One region of the Pilosibacter sp. NGB245 genome, then DNA from elsewhere that is predicted to be linked to it. Evidence: a T-box and tRNA genes for the amino acid it is inferred to sense, from the RefSeq annotation. Region 1 holds a T-box; the other holds one or more tRNA genes.
What was found. The T-box of region 1 lies ahead of pheS (phenylalanine--tRNA ligase subunit alpha). A T-box ahead of a tRNA ligase gene usually reads a tRNA of that ligase, here a tRNA-Phe.
Positions count from the first base shown of each region.

Region 1 (10,360 bases):
AACGGGTCGGAAAATGATCGGTGTGCGGACAGTTATAGATGAAGAAAGAGGATTGATTATGAAGATCAAACGCGAAGATATCAGAAACATTGCGATCATCGCCCACGTTGACCACGGTAAAACGACCCTGGTAGACCAGTTATTAAAGCAGAGCGGCGTATTCCGCGCAAACCAGGAAGTAGAAGAGCGTGTCATGGACTCCAATGACATCGAGAGAGAGAGGGGAATCACTATCCTCTCCAAGAATACGGCTGTATTCTACAAAGGAGTAAAGATCAACATCATCGACACCCCAGGCCATGCGGACTTCGGCGGTGAGGTTGAGCGTGTCCTTAAGATGGTAGACGGTGTTGTTCTCGTTGTCGATGCATTTGAGGGACCGATGCCGCAGACAAAGTTCGTTCTCCAGAAGGCACTTGACCTTGACTTAAGAGTTATCGTCTGCATCAACAAGATCGACCGCCCGGAGGCAAGACCGGAGGCAGTCATCGATGAGACACTGGAGTTATTCATGGACCTCGATGCATCCGATGAGCAGCTCGACTGCCCGTTCGTATATGCGTCCGCCCGTGCAGGTTTTGCAAAGAAAGAATTAGATGATCCGGAAGTGGACATGAGTCCGTTATTCGAGACCATCATCGACTATATCCCGGAGCCGGAAGGTGATCCGGATGCTGAGACCCAGGTCCTGATCAGCACGATCGACTACAACGAGTTCGTTGGCCGTATCGGTATCGGTAAGATCGACAGCGGTTCCTTAAAGTTAAATCAGGACTGCGTGATCGTAAACCATCATGATCCGGACAAGATGAAGAAAGTAAAGATCGGTAAGCTCTATGTATTCGATGGCTTAAAGAGAGTTGAAGTACAGAGTGCGACGATCGGTGAGATCGTTGCGATCTCTGGTATCCCGGATATCCACATCGGTGATACCCTCTGCTCCCCGGAGAAGCCGGAGGCGATCCCGTTCCAGAAGATCTCCGAGCCGACGATCTCCATGAACTTCATGGTAAACGACAGCCCGCTCGCAGGTCAGGAAGGTAAGTTCATCACTTCCCGTCACCTCCGCGACCGTCTGTTCCGTGAGTTAAACACAGACGTCAGCCTTCGTGTCGAGGAGACAGAGTCCGCAGACTGCTTCAAGGTTTCCGGACGTGGTGAGCTCCATCTGTCCGTCCTGATCGAGAACATGCGCCGTGAGGGCTTTGAGTTCGCTGTCAGCAAGGCAGAGGTTATCTACAAATACGATGAGAGAAACAGAAAGTTAGAGCCGATGGAGCTTGCTTATGTGGATGTTCCGGATGAGTTTACCGGAGCTGTCATCCAGAAGCTCACGAGCAGAAAGGGCGAACTTCAGGGAATGAGCCCGACAAACGGCGGCTACACAAGACTTGAGTTCTCCATCCCGTCCAGAGGTCTCATCGGTTACCGCGGTGAGTTTATGACAGATACAAAGGGTAACGGTATCTTAAACACAAGCTTTGACGGATACGCTCCGTTCAAGGGCGAGTTAAGCTACAGAAAGACAGGCTCCCTGATCGCGTTTGAGGCCGGTGAGTCCATCACCTACGGTCTGTTCAACGCTCAGGAGAGAGGTACTCTGTTCATCGGACCTGGTGTAAAGGTTTACTCCGGTATGGTCGTCGGACAGAGCCCGAAGGCAGAGGATATCGAGATCAACGTCTGCAAGACAAAGAAGCTGACAAATACACGTTCCTCCAGCGCGGACGAGGCATTAAAGCTTGTTCCGCCGAAGATCATGAGCCTGGAGCAGTGCTTAGACTTCATCGATACCGACGAGCTTCTTGAGATCACACCGACGAGTCTTCGTATCAGAAAGAAGATCCTCGATCCGACTCTCAGAAAGAGAGCAATGATCAGCAAGAAGAGCCAGATGTAATCTGATCCGGAACGAATTGAGATACAAGTGAAGAGGGGATTGCGAAGACGCAGCGTGATCTCTGAAAATAGAAAGAGAAAGCAGGATCGCTTCCGCAGGTTGATTTGTGGGGCGGTCCTGCTTTTTTCGAACAGATGGCCTGCATTGGCAGATGATCGAGCGAGCGTGAAAGAGCTGGATTTGCGGTTTGCACGAGCTGGTCTATGAAAGAGGGAGAATTATGATACATATTCTTATCAGTGCCTGTCTCATCGGTGAGAACTGCAAGTGGGATGGGACGAACAATCGGAATCAGGGTGTGCTTGAGTTTATGAAAAAGATGGAGGGAAAGGCCGAGTTCCATCCAGTCTGTCCGGAACAGCTGGGCGGTCTTCCGACTCCGCGTGCGGCTTCCGAGATCCATATGCCGGATGAGGCGGTGATCAATACGGAGGGCGAGGATGTGACGGGAGAGTTTCTTCTCGGTGCGGATGCGGCATTGCAGACAGCGAAGAAGTATGGATGTGGGATCGCGATCCTGAAGGATAGAAGTCCGTCCTGCGGATCGAATGGGGTTTATGATGGGAGTTTTTCGCATAAGCTGCGTGAGGGAATGGGGAAGACGGCGGCGGTGTTGGCCGGGTATGGGTTGAAGGTGTATGGGGAGAGCCAGATTGAGGAGCTGGTGGATCTTCTGGATAAAGATATGAAGGAATGATGTGATTGGCGAGAGGGACGCGGTGAGCTTCCGGGCAGGGGCGCTGGGGATGCGGGGAGGGTTCCGCTAGGCCTGCGTGAGACTGCTAAGGGCGGACGAGTGGAGGTAGCCAGCGCCTTTTATATAGGAATTTTCTGAACTGAAAATTCCGTATGATACAGTAGCGGTCGCGGATTTTGCCGATTCGGAATGCGAAGCATCGGCAAAATCCTGTCACAGTGCGCAGGCAGGAAGGCCTGCGTACTGTGACACAACTCGCTGCGCTCAGACAAGTGTTATCGCTTGTCCAACGCAGTCACCCGCGGGCCAAGAGGAACCAGCTCCCCGGATCATGCGCCCCTGCCCGGAAGCTCACTGCTGTTGGTTGGCGTGAGATGATAAATGCAGAGGGTTCGAAAGGCATGGAAACGTTGTGAACGTGTTTCCATGCCTTTCTAGGTTTGGTAGAATTTAGTTTGCATCGATTGGTTTTACATTTTGAGTTCTACAGTTTGCTTGCCCGCTCCTTGATGTTCTGGTGGAAGTTGATGATCTGGTGATCATATTCTTCGTTCATGAGTGGGGAGGTGATCATGAAGTCGGCGGTCGCGCGGTTGTTGGCGATCGGGATATCGTAGACCTGGGCGATGCGGAGGAGAGCTTTTACGTCCGGGTCATGTGGCTGGGCTGTGAGGGGATCGGAGAAGAATACGACGAAATCGATGCGTCCTTCGACGATTTTTGCGCCGATCTGCTGGTCTCCTCCGAGAGGACCGCTGTTGTAGCCTTTGACCGGGAGACCGGTGGCTTCGGTGATCATTCTGGCGGTTGTTCCTGTGCCGCAGAGAAAGTGTCCCTTTAAGATTTCTTTGTTTGCTTCGCACCAGTCGATCATTTCATGCTTTTTGCTGTCATGGGCGATCAGGGCGATGTTTTTTTGTTTTCCGATGGTTAATGTCAGAAAATCCATAGGAATCCTCCTTTTCTTGAGGTTGTTTTTCGTTTGTTTTGCGGGCAGATCATATATAAATTCCATGGAATGGAATATTAACAGATTATTCCTGCCTATAAACTGATGATGCCATAAATGGCTGGATGTGTCAAGAAAGTGAGAGAAAATTTCGCTGAAGTTTTACACTTATTATGCGGGGACAGTGTCTGTTAGAAGGTTTGGGCGGGAAACTGCGTTGCGTGCAGCTTTGGTGCTGATTTTGCCTCTGCCCCGGTGAGACTTGACAAACCAGTGGGAATGTGCTACCATCGACCATGTGTGAAACGCAATGACAGAGACAGTACAGGAGAGTTCCGGTATGACAGAGAGAAGGTTCACCGGCTGAAAGACCTTCCGAAGGAAACTTTTGTAAATTCACTCTTGAGCAGCCTGTGCGAAAGGGATCCAAGTAGTGCAGGACGGGAAGTCCCGTTACAGACGTTTGAGTGCCGCATGAATGCATGCGGAATCTGGGTGGTACCACGGAGAGTCAGCTTCGTCCCATGGCGGGACGGAGTTTTTTTTGTCCTCGCACTGATAGAATGTAAAACCATACCGAAAGAATGAGGTGGACTATGGAAGAGAAGATCAAAGCACTGAAGGAGCAGATGGAAGCCGCTCTCGGCAGTGTACAGTCCAAGGAACAGCTTGGTGAGTTCTGGCAGAGCTTCCTTGGCAAGAAAGGCAGCATCGCAGACCTGATGAAGGGTCTTGGAAGTGTTCCGAAGGAGGAGCGCCCGAACGTCGGAAAGACGATCAATGAATTTAAGAACCAGGTAGAAGCCCGCTACCAGGAAATGAAGAATAAGATGGATGAGCTGGAGCTCGCAGCCCGCAATAAGAGCGAGCAGGTCGATATCACGATGCCTGCAAAGATGCGTCCGGCCGGAGGTCTCCATCCGCTTACCGTAACAGAGAATGAGATGATCGATGTTTTCGCAGGAATGGGCTTCGAGATCTTCGACGGTCCGGAGATCGAGGATGACGACCACAACTTCACAAGATTAAACGTTGCGAAGAATCATCCGGCGAGAGATATGCAGGATACGTTCTATGTAGCGGAAGATATCTTACTCCGTACCCATACAAGCCCGGGACAGATCCGTGTGATGGATGCGAAGAAGCCGCCGATCAAGATGCTGGCACCGGGACGTGTATTCCGTTCCGACAGTGATGCGACTCACTCCCCGATGTTCCACCAGATGGAAGGCCTTGTTGTCGATAAGAAGATCACGCTCTGCGACCTTCAGGGTATGCTCGACAAGTTTGTACAGGCGATCTTCGGCAGCAACGTAAAGACACGTCTCCGCCCGAGCTATTTCCCGTTCACGGAGCCGAGCGTTGAGGTCGATGTCAGCTGCTTCGAGTGCGGCGGAAAAGGCTGCCCGCTCTGCAAGCACACCGGCTGGATCGAGGTATTAGGCGGCGGTATCGTACACCACAAGGTTCTTGAGAACTGCGGCATCGACCCGAATGAGTATTCCGGTCTCGCCTTCGGTATCGGTATCGAGCGTATCGCCATGTTAAAATACGGTATTAACAACATCAACCTGCTTTATGAGAATGATCTTCGTTTCCTGAAGCAGTTCAAAGGCTAATAAGGGAGGGAGAAGATCATGAAAGTACCATTTAGTTGGCTGAAAGAATATGTTGACATTGATGTCACTGCCCAGGAGCTGGAAGACAAGCTCTTTGGCTGTGGATTTGAGGTAGAGGAACTGATCGATCTCTCCGCTGAGATCGACCGTGTCGTTGTCGGCGTCGTAAAGGAATGCGAGCCAATCGAGGGAACACACCTCTTCAAGTGTAAAGTAGACTGCGGCGAGTATGGAAATGATATCCAGATCCTCACAGGTGCTCCGAACGTCTACGCAGGCATGCACACACCGGCGGCTCTTGATAATTCCACACTGCCGGGCGGCATCAAGATCAAGGCAAAACCGATGCGCGGCATCGAGTCAAACGGTATGCTCTGCTCCGGTGAAGAGCTCGGCTTAAACGATGACCTGTATCCGGGCGCTGAGGTTTACGGTCTCCTGGATCTTCCGAAGGACACCGTTCCGGGAACTGATATCGCAAAGGTTGTTGGTCTCGACGACTACATCTTCGATATCTCCGTAACGGCAAACCGTGCAGACTGCCAGTCTGTTCTCGGTATTGCGAGAGAAGTTGCAGCAGTTCTTGATAAACCGCTGAAAATGCCGGCTCTCGACTACAAACAGAGCGATTATAAATATGAAAATCTTGATATTAAAGTAGAGGCACAGGATCTCTGCCCGCGCTACTTAGGACATGGCGTGAGAAACATCACTCCGGGCCAGTCCCCGAGATGGATGCGTCGTCATCTGGCTCTCTGCGGTCTCAGAAGCATCAGCAACGTGGTCGATATCACGAACTACGTAATGCTCGAGATCGGTCAGCCGATGCATGCATTCGATATGAGCACATTGGAGAGCTCCCAGATCATCGTCCGCCGTGCAAAGCAGGATGAGATGATCCAGACACTTGACGGCAAGGAATTCAAGTTAAACGAGAATAACCTTGTGATCTGCGACGGAAGCAAGCCGGTTGCTCTTGCGGGTATCATGGGCGGAATGAACAGTGAGATCACAGAGAATACGACACAGCTTCTCTTTGAATCCGCAAAGTTCATGCGCGACAACATCCGTAAAACTGCGAGAAGTCTCGGACAGAACACAGACGCATCCAGCCACTACGAGAAAGGTATCGCGGAGTACACCGTTGAGATCGGTATGGCGCGTGCCCTTCACCTGATCGAGGAACTCGGCTGCGGCGAGATCACAGCGAGCGCATTCGATGTGGATGCGGGAGCACCGAAGGAAGGAAAAAAATTTACCGCAACGTTGAGCGGCATCAACAAGATCCTCGGCATCGAGGTCCCGGCAGAGAATGTTCTCGACATTCTCCGCAGACTCAGCTTCGAGGTTGAGCGCGACGGCGATGTCATGACTGTCACAGCACCTCGCTACAGAGAGGATATCGAGGTTGGCGAGCCGGATCTTGCGGAGGAAGTCATCCGTGAGTACGGTTATGACCACATCGTTCCGACCTTCTTAAAGGATTCCGCAGTCACAAACGGCGGATTAAACCCGGCACAGAAGAGAAGAACAAAATTAAAACAGGTGATGGTATCCCAGGGTTACTTCGAGGTATCCACGCTGGCATTCTATTCCGACGCTGACCTTGACGCGCTTCATATCGCTGAGGACGCGAAGGAGCGCAATGTGATCCGCCTGTTAAACCCGATCACGACAAACCTTTCCATCATGCGCACCACACTGGCTCCGTCCATGTTAAATACAGTCGTTGAGAACGTGAAGAAAGGCAACACAGCCGGACGTTTCTTCGAGTATGCAAACGTATACTATCCGAAGGCACTTCCGCTCACAGAGCTCCCGAACGAGATCCCGCATGTCGGCTTCGCGGCATTTGGCGAGCAGGAAGATTTCTTCACTGTAAAGGGAACGATGGAAGAGCTTGCAGCTTCCTTCGGTGTAAGCTTTGAGTATGAGAGAGCGGAGGATGTTCCGTATCTCCATCCGGGAATCTCCGCGTATGTCCTCTGCGACGGCGAGCGCGTTGGTTCCTTCGGTAAGCTGGCAAACAGCGTTGCCGGTGAGTTAAAGCTTCCGAAAGACAGCAAGGCGAACAACCAGATCTACATCGGTGAGATCGACTTCGCAGCACTTTCTGCCCATATGCCGGAAGGTCTGCGCTACAAACCGATCTCCGAGTACGATACCGTGACCCGTGACCTCGCGATGGTCGTTGACGAGGAGACAAGCTGCGGCAGCCTGATCGATGAGATCAAGAAGGCATGCAAGCAGGTCGGAGATGTTGAACTCTTCGATATCTACCGCGGCGACCAGATCGGCAAGGGCAAGAAGAGCATGGCATTCAAGATCTCCTTCATCCCGGAGGACAAGGCACTTGATCCGACGGACGTCGAGCGCTTTGTAAAGAAGATCCTCGGAAACCTGAAGTTCCGTCTCGGTGCGGATATCCGATAAGTGACATAATACAGAACGGTCATTCCTGTGGGAGAAATCCTGCGGCGGATGGCCGTTTTTTGACCCCTAAGTCACGATCAGCGAATGATGTGCACTTGCAAGACGAGTGAGATTGATGCAAGCAGCCGCGCGCGGCACACTCCTTTATATGCCGGAAAATCAGTTCCGGCCCGGAAAATACGAGGATTGACAGCCATCCTATTTTATGTTATGATGACTTTAATTGTGGACAGGAGGTGTAGTCGGTGATTAGAATTATTCTGACGATTGTATTCGTTATCTTATGTATTGCAATGACAGTGATCGTGTTAATGCAGGAAGGAAAGACTTCCGGACTTGGTGCGATCAGCGGTGTGGCTGAGAGCTACTGGGGAAAAAATAAAGGTCGTTCTATGGAAGGCAACCTTGAGAAATTTACAAAAATTGCGGCAGTCCTGATTTTTGTACTTGCCCTGGTATTAAATTTAAAGGTAATCTAATTCTAAGATGACGAACACTCCTGCAGCGATCATTCCCGTGCAGGAGTGTTTTTGTTTAACACGAAGATCGGAAGCTGCACTGTCTGAGAACTGTCCGCAGGATCTATCCGGTTATTTGCGGCTGCCCGGCGTGAAGTCTGTGCCGGGAACTTTTGAAAAACTGTTTTTGATATGACAAGGAGAAGAATGGAAGAAACGTTAATGGAAGAGCGGAAACAGATGCTGCTGACCCTGATGAAGGATCCGACATATGTTCCGATGAAATTAAAAGAACTCGCGATGCTTCTCGGAGTTCCGAAGGAGCAGAGAAAAGATCTGGAAGAGGTCTTAAATGAACTGGTCGCTTCCGGCAAGGTCGGGATCTCGAAGAAGGGAAAGTACGCGAGATCCGAGGTGTTTGCGCAGACGGGGATCTTTTCAGCGCATCACAGAGGCTTTGGATTTGTGACGATCGAGGGACGCGACGGCGATCTCTTTGTCCCGCCGGATGATACCGGGGACGCGATGGACGGGGATACGGTCCAGGTCATTATTGATGAAAACGGAAGAGGCGGCCGCGCGGAGGCGAGAGTTTTAAAGGTATTAAAACATGCCAACGAGACGCTGATCGGTACCTTTGAAAAAAATAAAAGCTTTGGCTTTGTGATCCCCGACAATCCACGGATCACGATGGACATCTTTATCCCGCAGGGGAAAGAGAACGGCGCTGTCTCCGGACACAAGGTAGTCGTGAAACTGGACACATATGCGACCATAAATAAGAATCCGGAGGGACATGTGCAGGAGATCCTCGGACATATCAATGACCCGGGAGTCGATATCCTGTCGATCGTCCGTGCCTACGGACTTCCGGAGGAGTTCCCGGAGGACGTGATGGAAGAAGTTTCCCATGCGCCGGAGGAACTCTCCGCAGACTATGTGGCGGAGGAGATCGGGAAGAACGGAAGAGTGGATCTCAGAGATGTCCCGATGGTGACGATCGACGGCGAGGACGCGAAAGACCTCGACGATGCGGTCAGTGTGTCGAAGGAGACGATCAACGGGGAGACGATCTACCATCTCGGAGTCCATATTGCGGATGTGAGTCACTATGTGAAGGAGGGGACGCCTCTCGATGCGGAGGCATATAAGCGCGGAACGAGCGTGTATCTCGTGGACCGTGTGATCCCGATGCTGCCGCACCGGCTCTCCAACGGGATCTGTTCCCTGAATGCGGGCTGCGACCGTCTGGCAATGAGCTGCCTCATGGATATCGATGAAAAAGGGATCATCGTGGGACATAAGATCTGTGAGTCGGTCGTCCGGATCGACCGCAGAATGACATACACGGCGGTGAATGCGATCCTGGAGGCAAAGAATGGGACTGAGGAACCGCAGACGGATGCGCCGGAGAAAGAGAAATCGAAGGAAAAAGCGGAATTTGCAAAGAAGTGCCTCGAAGAATATGCAGATTTCGTTCCGATGTTCCTGCTTCTCGACGAGACGGCCCGTGTGCTGAGGAAAAAGCGCATGGCGCGCGGTGCGGTCGACTTTGATTTCCCGGAGTGCAAGATCATCCTGGACGCAAAGGGACGCCCGGTCGAGATCAGGCCGTATGAGCGGAACGCGGCGACGATGCTGATCGAGGACTGCATGCTGGCTGCGAACGAGACGGTCGCAGAGGATTATTACTGGCAGCAGATCCCGTTCCTGTACCGGAGCCATGAGAAACCGGACGGTGAGAAGATCAAGCGCTTCGGCATTCTGATCAACAATTTTGGCTATTCGATCCGGCTCCAGAACGGCGAGCTTCATCCGAAGGAGATGCAGAAACTGCTCGAAAAGGCAGCGGGATCCCCGGAGGAGGCGCTGCTCGCGAGACTGGCACTCCGCTCAATGAAGCAGGCAAAGTACACGACGGAATGCATGGGCCACTTTGGTCTCGCAGCAAACTATTATACGCACTTCACCTCCCCGATCCGAAGATACCCGGATCTCCAGATCCACCGGATTATCAAGGAAAATCTCCACGGCGGTCTCACGAAAAAGAGGATCGCCCATTATGAGAAGATCCTTCCGGAAGTTGCGATCTGGACATCTTCCCGGGAGCGTCTCGCAGACGAGGCGGAGAGGGAGACCGATAAGGCAAAGAAAGTTCAGTTCATGGAGCGCCATATCGGGGAAGAATTTACCGGCGTGATCTCCGGGATCAGCAATTACGGCTTCTATGTGGAGCTTCCGAATACGGTGGAAGGCATGGTACGCTTAGCGAACCTCGACGGCGACTACTATGTGTTTGATGAG
Region 1 covers NZ_CM171584.1:1,594,639-1,604,998, forward strand. Annotated here, with positions in the region: gene typA (translational GTPase TypA) at 59-1,900, shown strand; gene ACXMYH_RS07225 (2-thiouracil desulfurase family protein) at 2,121-2,597, shown strand; gene ACXMYH_RS07230 (methylglyoxal synthase) at 3,082-3,546, opposite strand; T-box leader at 3,848-4,074, shown strand; gene pheS (phenylalanine--tRNA ligase subunit alpha) at 4,143-5,165, shown strand; gene pheT (phenylalanine--tRNA ligase subunit beta) at 5,184-7,598, shown strand; gene secG (preprotein translocase subunit SecG) at 7,844-8,077, shown strand; gene rnr (ribonuclease R) at 8,264-10,360, shown strand, end outside.

Region 2 (10,360 bases), 1.6 Mb from region 1:
AACCGCGTACTTTTTGTAGAACGGTCCGGCGAGTTGCGGATGCTGGCAAGGTTAAGCACTAAAGGTGCGGAGCCGAAGCGAGAGCAAGTCTGAATAGGGCGTCAAGTCAGCATGTGCAGACCCGAAACCGGGTGATCTATCCATGTCCAGGTTGAAGCGAAAGTAAAATTTCGTGGAGGACCGAACGCACATCCGTTGAAAAGGGTGGCGATGAGGTGTGGATAGGGGAGAAATTCCAATCGAACCCGGAGATAGCTGGTTCTCCTCGAAATAGCTTTAGGGCTAGCCTCGTATTAGTCTGGTGGAGGTAGAGCACTGAATTTCCTAGGGGGCGTCAAAGCCTACCGAAGAATATCAAACTCCGAATGCCATACAGATGATGTACGGGAGTCAGACGGCACGAGATAAGTTGGGTCGTCAAAAGGGAAAGAGCCCAGACCTGCAGCTAAGGTCCCAAAGTGTGTGTTAAGTGGAAAAGGATGTGGGATTTCAAAGACAACTAGGATGTTGGCTCAGAAGCAGCCACACATTCAAAGAGTGCGTAATAGCTCACTAGTCGAGAGGTCCTGCGCCGAAAATGTCCGGGGCTGAAACACAACACCGAAGCTCAGGAATGTATTTATACATTGGTAGAGGAGCATTCTTAAAGGGGCGAAGCAGTACCGATAAGGAGCTGTGGACTTTTAAGAAGAGAGAATGCCGGAATGAGTAGCGAGATGGAGGTGGGAATCCTCCAGGCCGAATATCTAAGGTTTCCAGGGTAAAGCTGATCTGCCCTGGGTAAGTCGGGGCCTAAGGCAAGGCTGAGAAGCGTAGCTGATGGACAACAGGTTTAGATTCCTGTACCACATGATATCAGAACTGTGGGGACGCAGAGGGATAAGATGACCGGGGAACAGAACCCCGGGCAAGCGTAGGAGGTGTCAGGCAGGCAAATCCGCCTGATAAGCCAAAGACGTGACGCGGACCGAACTAAAGTAGGGAAGCATCTGATTCCAGCTGCCGAGAAAAGCCGCTATTGTGTATCATGTGCCCGTACCGTAAACCGACACAGGTGGATGAGGAGAGAATCCTAAGGCCGGCGGGAGAAGCATTGTTAAGGAACTCGGCAAAATGACCCCGTAACTTCGGGATAAGGGGTGCCAGAGAGATCTGGCCGCAGAGAATAGGCTCAAGCAACTGTTTAGCAAAAACACAGGTCTATGCGAAACCGTAAGGTGATGTATATGGGCTGACGCCTGCCCGGTGCTGGAAGGTTAAGAGGAGAGGTTAGAGCAATCGAAGCTTTGAATTGAAGCCCCAGTAAACGGCGGCCGTAACTATAACGGTCCTAAGGTAGCGAAATTCCTTGTCGGGTAAGTTCCGACCCGCACGAAAGGCGTAATGATTTGAGCGCTGTCTCGACAATGCACCCGGTGAAATTGAAATACCAGTGAAGATGCTGGTTACCTGCGCCAGGACGGAAAGACCCCATGGAGCTTTACTCCAGCTTGATACTGGGATTCGGTAATGCATGCACAGGATAGGTGGGAGGCTACGAGTACGGAACTCCGGTTTCGTATGAGCCGCTGTTGGGATACCACCCTTGCGTTACTGGGTTTCTAACCATGGTCCATGATCTGGATCGGGGACAATGTCAGGTGGGGAGTTTGACTGGGGCGGTCGCCTCCGAAAGGGTATCGGAGGCGCTCAAAGGTTCCCTCAGAATGGTTGGAAACCATTCGAAGAGTGCAAAGGCAGAAGGGAGCTTGACTGCGAGACCGACGGGTCGAGCAGGTAGGAAACTAGGACTTAGTGATCCGGTGGTATGAAAGTGGGATTGCCATCGCTCAACGGATAAAAGCTACCCTGGGGATAACAGGCTTATCACTCCCAAGAGTTCACATCGACGGAGTGGTTTGGCACCTCGATGTCGGCTCATCGCATCCTGGGGCTGAAGTAGGTCCCAAGGGTTGGGCTGTTCGCCCATTAAAGCGGTACGCGAGCTGGGTTCAGAACGTCGTGAGACAGTTCGGTCCCTATCCGGCGCAGGCGGAGGATATTTGAGAGGAGCTGTCCTTAGTACGAGAGGACCGGGATGGACGGACCGCTGGTGTACCGGTTGAGCTGCTAAGCTCATGGCCGGGTAGCCAAGTCTGGCAGGGATAAACGCTGAAGGCATCTAAGCGTGAAGCCCCCCTCAAGATGAGATATCCCATTCGTTAAGAAGTAAGACCCCTTGAAGACGACGAGGTAGATAGGGCAGAGGTGGAAGTGCAGCAATGCATGGAGCTGACTGTTACTAATCGGTCGAGGGCTTATCCAGAAAGGTCAAGTGAAGATTCGAAGGTTGATGGAGTTCAGTATGTGATTTTGAAGGTATGTTAAATACCTTGTATGGCCCGGTGGCTCAGCTGGTTAGAGCGCCGCCCTGTCACGGCGGAGGTCGTGGGTTCGAATCCCATCCGGGTCGCGCATACATGGTTTTGTATGTATTTATTTTTAAATATGGGATCTTAGCTCAGCTGGGAGAGCATCTGCCTTACAAGCAGAGGGTCATAGGTTCGAGCCCTATAGGTCCCACTTTTAAAGATATGCCGATGTGGCTCAATTGGCAGAGCAGCTGATTTGTAATCAGCAGGTTATCGGTTCGAGTCCGATCATCGGCTTTTAGTTTCAAAAACTAAATAATTCTTATGGGCGGATTCCCGAGTGGCCAAAGGGGACAGACTGTAAATCTGCTGCAACTTGCTTCGGTGGTTCGAATCCACCTCCGCCCATTAAAATAGGTATTGATTTTTCGATATTTATTGTGTATAATAATAAGGTATCGCGGGGTGGAGCAGTCTGGAAGCTCGTCGGGCTCATAACCCGAAGGTCGTAGGTTCAAATCCTGCCCCCGCAATTATGCCCAGATAGCTCAGTTGGTAGAGCAGAGGACTGAAAATCCTCGTGTCGCTGGTTCGATTCCAGCTTTGGGCACTACAACTTCATAGTTGTATGGGATATTAGCTCAGTCGGTAGAGCACTTGACTTTTAATCAAGTTGTCCGGGGTTCGAATCCCCGATGTCTCATTAAGTTGCGGAAGCCGAGAGGTTTCCGTTTTTTCGTATTCTAAAGTTTGCTAAAAAAGAGGTTGCTGCACATTCACACAGCAACCTCTTTTTTAGGTTAAAGTATATGTTGTTGAAAGTCGAAGATCAGTTTGATTTTGTCGGAATGAACTGTGCAATGCGTCCGGCGAAATCAGCGATATTCTGAGTCTGAAGGATCACACGGCCAGGACCGGTAAGCTTTGTGAGGAAGAGACCTTCGCCGCCGAAGAAGATGTTTCCAAGGCCTTTGATCGTCTCAACTTCATATTTTAAGGTTTTCTCGAACGCAACGATATTTCCTGTATCAACTTTGATCACTTCGCCCGGTGCGAGCTGTTTCTCGACAACATCGCCGTCGATTTCGAGAAAGGCCATTCCGGAACCGGAGATGGATTCAAGGATGAAGCCTTCGCCGCCAAACAGTCCGGAAGTAAATTTCTTTGTGAAGGTGACATCAAGATTTACAGAATCCTGTGCGCAGAGGAATGCACCTTTCTGGCAGATCATGCCGCCGTTTTCTGCCGCGTCGATCGGAAGAACCTGACCAGGTACAGTTGACGCAAATGCGATCGTGGCACCCGGAGCATCCGCACGGTAGGTAGCCATAAACATGGATTCACCGGCAAACATGCGGCCAAGACCTTTCATAAATCCGCCGCGTGTGTTTGTGGACATGGAAATCCCTTCAGACATCCAGGACATTCCGCCGGACTGTGTGTACATAGTTTCGCCTGGAGCATCAAATTTGATCTCAACTGCAGGGATAGTTGTGCCAATAATTCTGTATTTCATAGGATCCTCTCTTTCTGGCGTATTGAACGATGAAAATACGCTTGTATTGCTGTATCCAAAAGATACACAAGGGTGAACAAATATATTATATCATACTCTGCCGATAGTTACAGAAGAGATACTGGAATGAAATTTACGATGAAAAATCCTGTTTATGAAAATAACAAAATGATAACATGTTTACAGTTTCCTTAAATATGGGAGTGCTCGCTTGTGTGAAAAAATTATGGATGATAGAATATCGGTAACAAGTTCAGTGACAGGCGAGTTCAGTTTTTTGAAAAGAAGGTGGCAAGGTGAAAAAGATTTGGATGATGGCGGCAGCTTTAGGACTGGGAATCTGGCTGACAGGGTGTTCGCCGGCTTTTGTTCCGGTAGAAGATCCGAGTGAGCCACAGACAGAGGAACGAAATAGTCCTGAAACGGAAAAAGATGATCAGAGGGAAGATCTGGCCTTTCAGCCACTTTCGGAGGAAGAACGTCGGTGGATCGTAACAGAATTGGAATCCTTTGATGGAGATCATAAATTTTCGGATATGGATCCGGAAAAGGCAGCATCCTGCGGTGGAGAGATCCGGGATGCGTATGATTTTGTTGGACGGGAGACGGAAAATGGTTACGGGTATGTCCTGGGATTTCGAAAAGGCAAGGAGGATCCGCTGAAAGATCTCAGCATTTACAGCATTGATGATGTGATCGAGGCTGAAAAGTGGAACGAGGACGAAAGTATTTTTGAAAAAGTATATACTTTCGAAAATGTTTATGAAATGTATTACACGGAAGCAAAGGATGTTCTGTTTTTTGTTCCGAGCGGAATGGAAGAATCGGAAGAACTCAGAAAAGCATTTACATACAGCCTCTGTGACGGTGACGAGGGGGTCCGGTATCTGGAGACTGTAAAGGAGCGCGGTGTGCGGATGTCACCACCGGAGGACGGCGGATATCTTACCGTCCGAAGATTTGAAGCTGCAGAGGTACTGGAGGAATATATTCCTTTGACTGAGGATCAGGAGAAAGAGATCACCGGCTCGGATGAGATCATTGATCCGGTAATGTATGGAATAGATGGGATCACATATACGGCAAGCCAGGAAATTTATGAGTCAGAAAACCCGGATCCGGATGAGATCACAGTTCCGGCATTAAGAATTGCTGAGGAAAAATGTGAATTTCAGACGGTAGGAACGGAAGACATGAAAGAAATTACAAGTGCGGAACTTGAGGTGATCCCGATTTCCAAAGAGCTGGAGAAAGGCTTGGAGAGCAAAGATTCTGCTGACGTGGAAGCTGACTCGGAAGTCGTGGGAATATCCGAGACGCTGCAGGATCCGGAATTGTTAAAAAGGCTGGAGGAGATCCTGTCGGGGGCATCTTTTGATGAAGAGAAAGACTGTCCGTATAACGGGATCCTGACGCTTACAAAGGCGGATGGGACACAGATAACGGTGAGACTGGCATCGGACGGATGCGATTCGATGGTTTACGGCAGCTACGGCTTTTATCAGGCAGCCGGGGATGAAGTCGCGGAAATTTGGTATATGTTTCCGGAGGTAAAAGCGGAGCTTGTAAAGTAAGCCGGCATTTGTAGCATTGACACTTCTTATGGAATACAGACAGATATTAGACTGGGTGAACAAAGAAGACTGGAGTGCATTATTGGATGTAGTACCGTTCATGTTTCTGCCGTTGGGTATATATGTGGTTGTTATGCTGTTGTCAAATGCGCTACTTGTCAGATTTATAAACAAAAAATCAGGGAACTGTTCCGGGGGGGCTGCGCAAATAAATTTTACCAATTGATCGAATTGGAAGGAGTATCATCATGAAAGAGAACAGAAAATTATTGAAAGAAGTGCTGAAGGACATCCGGCACGATATGACGGATGAGGAAGTTTTGAACCTTTTAGCAGACAGTAAGATTTCAGTCAGTCCTGAAAAAGAGAAAGAAAAGTACACACTCGGGCAGCGGGCAGCTGACACGATCGCAAAATTTGCAGGCAGTTGGGCGTTTATATTTTCCTTTACAGGTGGGCTGATCCTGTGGATGGTCATCAACACGATTCTTGCGTCAAAAGCGTTTGACGCATATCCGTTTATCCTGCTGAACCTTGTCCTGTCCTGCGTTGCAGCCATTCAGGCACCGCTGATCATGATGAGTCAGAACCGACAGGAGGAAAAAGACCGCCGGCGTGCTGAAAACGATTATAAGGTAAACCTGAAAACCGAGATCATGATTGAAGACCTCCATGATAAGGTGAATGCGATTCTTATCAGACAGTCGCAGATCGAGAAAATTCTCTCGGAGCAAAAAGAGAAAAATACTTTATAACGAATGTGGATTCGAATTTGACGGGCAATTTCCAGTTCGTTTGCAGTCAGATGGGAAACAGGAGAATAAAAATTTTGAATTACAGAAAAGAAAAACAGCCGGGACTTTTAGAACGGCTGACAGAATATGCGGGATCGGATGCGTATCCATTTCATATGCCGGGACATAAAAGACGGGAGATTCCGGATGGGATCCCGGGGGGATTTCCGGACCCGTATGGGATCGATATCACGGAGATCGATGGGTTTGACAACCTGCATCATGCGGAAGGAATTTTGAAGGACGCCATGGATGAGGCGGCTGCGATCTACGGGGCGGACCGGTCCTGGTATCTTGTGAATGGGAGTACATGCGGGATTTTAAGTGCAGTTTTTGCGACTACGGAAAACGGCGGAAAGATCCTGACAGCGAGAAACTGTCATAAGGCGGTGTACCATGCGATCTGCCTGAACCGGCTGGAGGCTGAATATCTGTATCCGGAGGAGATCACGGAATTCGGGATCAATGGAGGAATCCGTGCGGAGGACGTGAGAAAAGCGCTTGAAAAGGATGCGATGCGCTGTGCGGGAAATTCGGGGGATGTGAGAGGAAAAATCACGAAAATCCAGGCAGTGCTCATCACATCTCCAACCTATGAAGGCGTGGTGTCGGATATCCGGGCGATCGCGGATGCGGCTCATGAATACGGGATCCCGTTGATCGTCGATGAGGCGCATGGGGCGCATCTGGAGTATGCAGATCAGTGTCACGGATTTCCGAAATCGGCGCTGGAATACGGGGCGGATCTTGTGATCCAGAGCCTTCATAAAACGCTGCCGTCCTTTACCCAGACGGCAATCCTGCATGTGAAGGGAAAACTTGTGGATCAGGACAGAGTTTCGAGGTATTTGTCCATGTTTCAGACGTCCAGCCCGTCATACCTTTTTATGGCTGGGATGGAGCGGTGCATCTGGTATATGGACGGGGACGGAAGAAATGAGATGGTCCGGTATGAGGAAAGACTGGAGCACTTTATGGAGCGGATGGAAGGACTTCAGGTACTTGAGATCCTGGACCGGGAAATCTGTGGGAAATATCGGACGGTGGTCGGATGGGATCCGTCGAAGATCGTGGTTTCCACGATGCGCGCAGAGGAGTTTCACGGGGAAGAGCTGGCGGAGACACTGAGGAGAAAATACCATCTTGAGATGGAGATGACAGCGCCGGAGTATGTGATCGCGATGACGTCGCTGATGGACACGGAAGAAGGATTTGAGCGGCTTGGAACGGCGCTGCTGGAGATTGACGGGGCATTGAGACACTGCGTGGAGCCTGAACAGCAAAAAGAAAAAGGTGAGTCAAAGGAAAAAGAAAGATGTGAGACTCCAGAAGTCACGGAATCCAAAGTTTTGCACCCAGTCAGGAGAATGCTCATCTGCGAGGCGATGAATGCCGATATGGAGCGCACAGCGCTTCAGGATACGGTCGGAAAGGTATCTGCGGAGTTTGTGTATCTGTATCCGCCGGGAATCCCGATCATCGCGCCGGGAGAGGTCTTCACGGATGCGATCGTGGAGAAGATCGTGGCGTACAAGGCAGCAGGACTTCTTGTCCAGGGGCCGGCTGATCCGGATGCGGACGTGATCTTAACATGTCAGACGCCAGGGCTTGTTCATAAAGGATGCTGAGGAAAAAGGAAAACGTTAGTAATTCAAGTGCATAAGAGGTGGCTGCATCCGAAATGAAGAGGCTTATCAGGCAAGAATATTTCCCAGGAGACAAATTTTTGTTACTTTAAAAGGATAAGAATTATCGAGCGAGGATGGAAACAACGGTTGCACGAGACCTCTGGTTTTGATACAATGAAAAGATAGAACCTGAAAAATGGTTGTAAAAGTTCGATCGAAAAGTCTTATCTGACTGGGATAAAAATTATAATACAGAAGGCTGAGAGAAACAAATGGGCAGGATATATTATCTTCTTGGAAAGAGCGCGACAGGAAAAGATACACTGTATAAGGAAATCCTGAAACGGAGACCAAAGCTGCGGACGGTGACGATGTATACAACAAGACCGATCCGGGAAGGCGAGACGGACGGAGTGGAATATTTCTTTACCGGTCGAGAGGAGCTGGAGCGGCAGCTGGCTTCCGGAAAGGTGATCGAGTCGAGAACTTATCAGACGATCGCCGGTCCGTGGACTTACTATACAGTGGATGACGGGCAGTTTGATGTTGCCGACGACGAGTCCTGTCTTATGATTGGGACACTGGAATCTTACGAGAAGATGTGTGCCTATTTTGAAGCGGGAAAGATGGTTCCGGTCTATATCGAGGTCCCGGATGGGATCCGGCTTCTCAGGGCCGTCAAACGCGAGGAAAACCAGAAAAAGCCGAATTATCGGGAAGTCTGCCGGAGATACCTTGCAGACGAAAAAGATTTTTCAGAGGAAAATCTGGAACGCCTGGGAATTACGAAGAGATATCAGAATACGGATATGGAAATGTGCGTGGAAGAAATCCTAAGGGATTTGGATAAATAACTTTTTATAGGCGTTATTTTGTGGTAAGATAAAATGGAAACACCGTTAGCGGGAACAGTTAAATGTTCTGTTCGAACCGGGAAGCTCCGGCGTAAAAAGCACTGCCGGAACCAACAGGATGAGGAGGGATGCGGCTATGTCAGAAGAAAAGATCATGGGATTTGAAGAGATCCTCGGGAATGAGATGGTGAAAGATCACTTTAAAAAGGCAATCCAGAACCATAAGATCTCACATGCTTATATCCTGACGGGAGAAGCCGGCATGGGAAGAAAATCGATCGCGAATGCGTTTGCGATGACGCTCCTGTGCGAGAAAGGCGGAAGTGAGCCGTGTATGATATGCCATTCCTGCAAGCAGGTGATGAGCGGAAATCATCCGGATCTCATCTATGTGACGCATGAAAAGCCGGGAAGTATCGGCGTGGATGATGTGCGGGAACAGATCAATGATACGATCATGATCCGTCCGTACAGCAGCTATTATAAGATCTATATCGTGGATGAGGCGGAAAAAATGACGGTCCAGGCGCAGAATGCCCTGTTAAAGACGATCGAGGAGCCGCCGTCCTACGCGGTCATCATTCTGATCACGACGAACCAGGAGGCGTTTCTTCCGACGATCCTCTCCAGGTGTGTGCAGATGAAATTAAAGCCGCTGAAGGATTTTACGATCAAGAGCTATCTGACGCAGAATCTCCATGTTCCGGAGAAGGACGCAGATATCTGCACCGCGTTTGCAAGGGGAAATCTCGGGAAAGCGATCCATCTGGCATCTTCTGATGAGTTTAAGGAGCTTTTCCAGAAGGTCATGGTCCTCGTAAAGAATGTCAGGACGATGGACATTTCCATGCTTTTAGATTGCATCCGCGAGATGAAAGAGCAGAACTTTGATATCGGCGAGGTGCTGGATCTGATGCAGCTCTGGTACCGGGACGTGCTCATGTTCAAGGTCACAAAGGACATGAACCTGCTGATCTTCAAAGATGAATATAAAATGATCAATGAGACGGGAGAAAAAGTCGACTATGCCGGTCTGGAAGCGATCCTTGCGGCGATCGACACAGCGAGAACACGTTTGAACGCAAACGTAAATATGGAATTGGCGATGGAATTACTCCTGCTGACCATGAAGAACCCGTCATAAGGAGCAAAGAATGACGAAAGTAATCGGGATCCGCTTCCGGAAAGCGGGAAAAGTATATTATTTCAGCCCTGGTGAAAATGAGATTAAAACAGGCGATCATGTGATCGTCGAGACGGCCAGAGGCGTGGAGTACGGATATGTGGTGCTCGGAACTCACGAGGTGGACGATAAAAAGGTGATCCAGCCGCTGAAATCCGTGATCCGCATGGCAACACCGGCGGATGAGGAGACGGAGCGCCGCAACAAGGAGAAAGAAAAAGAGGCGTTCAAGGTCTGCGTTGAGAAGATCAAGAAACACAACCTCAGCATGAAACTCATTGACACGGAGTATACGTTTGACAACAATAAAGTATTGTTCTACTTTACGGCAGACGGAAGGATCGACTTCCGTGAGCTGGTAAAGGATCTGGCGTCCGTGTTTAAGACGAGGATCGAGCTCCGACAGATCGGTGTCCGCGATGAGACAAAGATCGTCGGCGGGATCGGGATCTGCGGAAGA
Region 2 covers NZ_CM171584.1:15,082-25,441, forward strand. Annotated here, with positions in the region: rRNA gene ACXMYH_RS00070 (23S ribosomal RNA) at 1-2,305, shown strand, start outside; tRNA gene ACXMYH_RS00075 (tRNA-Asp) at 2,379-2,452, shown strand; tRNA gene ACXMYH_RS00080 (tRNA-Val) at 2,490-2,562, shown strand; tRNA gene ACXMYH_RS00085 (tRNA-Thr) at 2,576-2,648, shown strand; tRNA gene ACXMYH_RS00090 (tRNA-Tyr) at 2,678-2,759, shown strand; tRNA gene ACXMYH_RS00095 (tRNA-Met) at 2,811-2,884, shown strand; tRNA gene ACXMYH_RS00100 (tRNA-Phe) at 2,889-2,961, shown strand; tRNA gene ACXMYH_RS00105 (tRNA-Lys) at 2,982-3,054, shown strand; gene ACXMYH_RS00110 (TIGR00266 family protein) at 3,181-3,867, opposite strand; gene ACXMYH_RS00115 (hypothetical protein) at 4,164-5,441, shown strand; gene ACXMYH_RS00120 (DUF1003 domain-containing protein) at 5,690-6,196, shown strand; gene ACXMYH_RS00125 (aminotransferase class I/II-fold pyridoxal phosphate-dependent enzyme) at 6,271-7,863, shown strand; gene ACXMYH_RS00130 (nucleoside/nucleotide kinase family protein) at 8,136-8,717, shown strand; gene holB (DNA polymerase III subunit delta') at 8,854-9,861, shown strand; gene ACXMYH_RS00140 (PSP1 domain-containing protein) at 9,872-10,360, shown strand, end outside.
Region 2: it encodes a tRNA-Phe, which carries the amino acid that the T-box ahead of pheS (phenylalanine--tRNA ligase subunit alpha) is inferred to sense. The anticodon was not compared.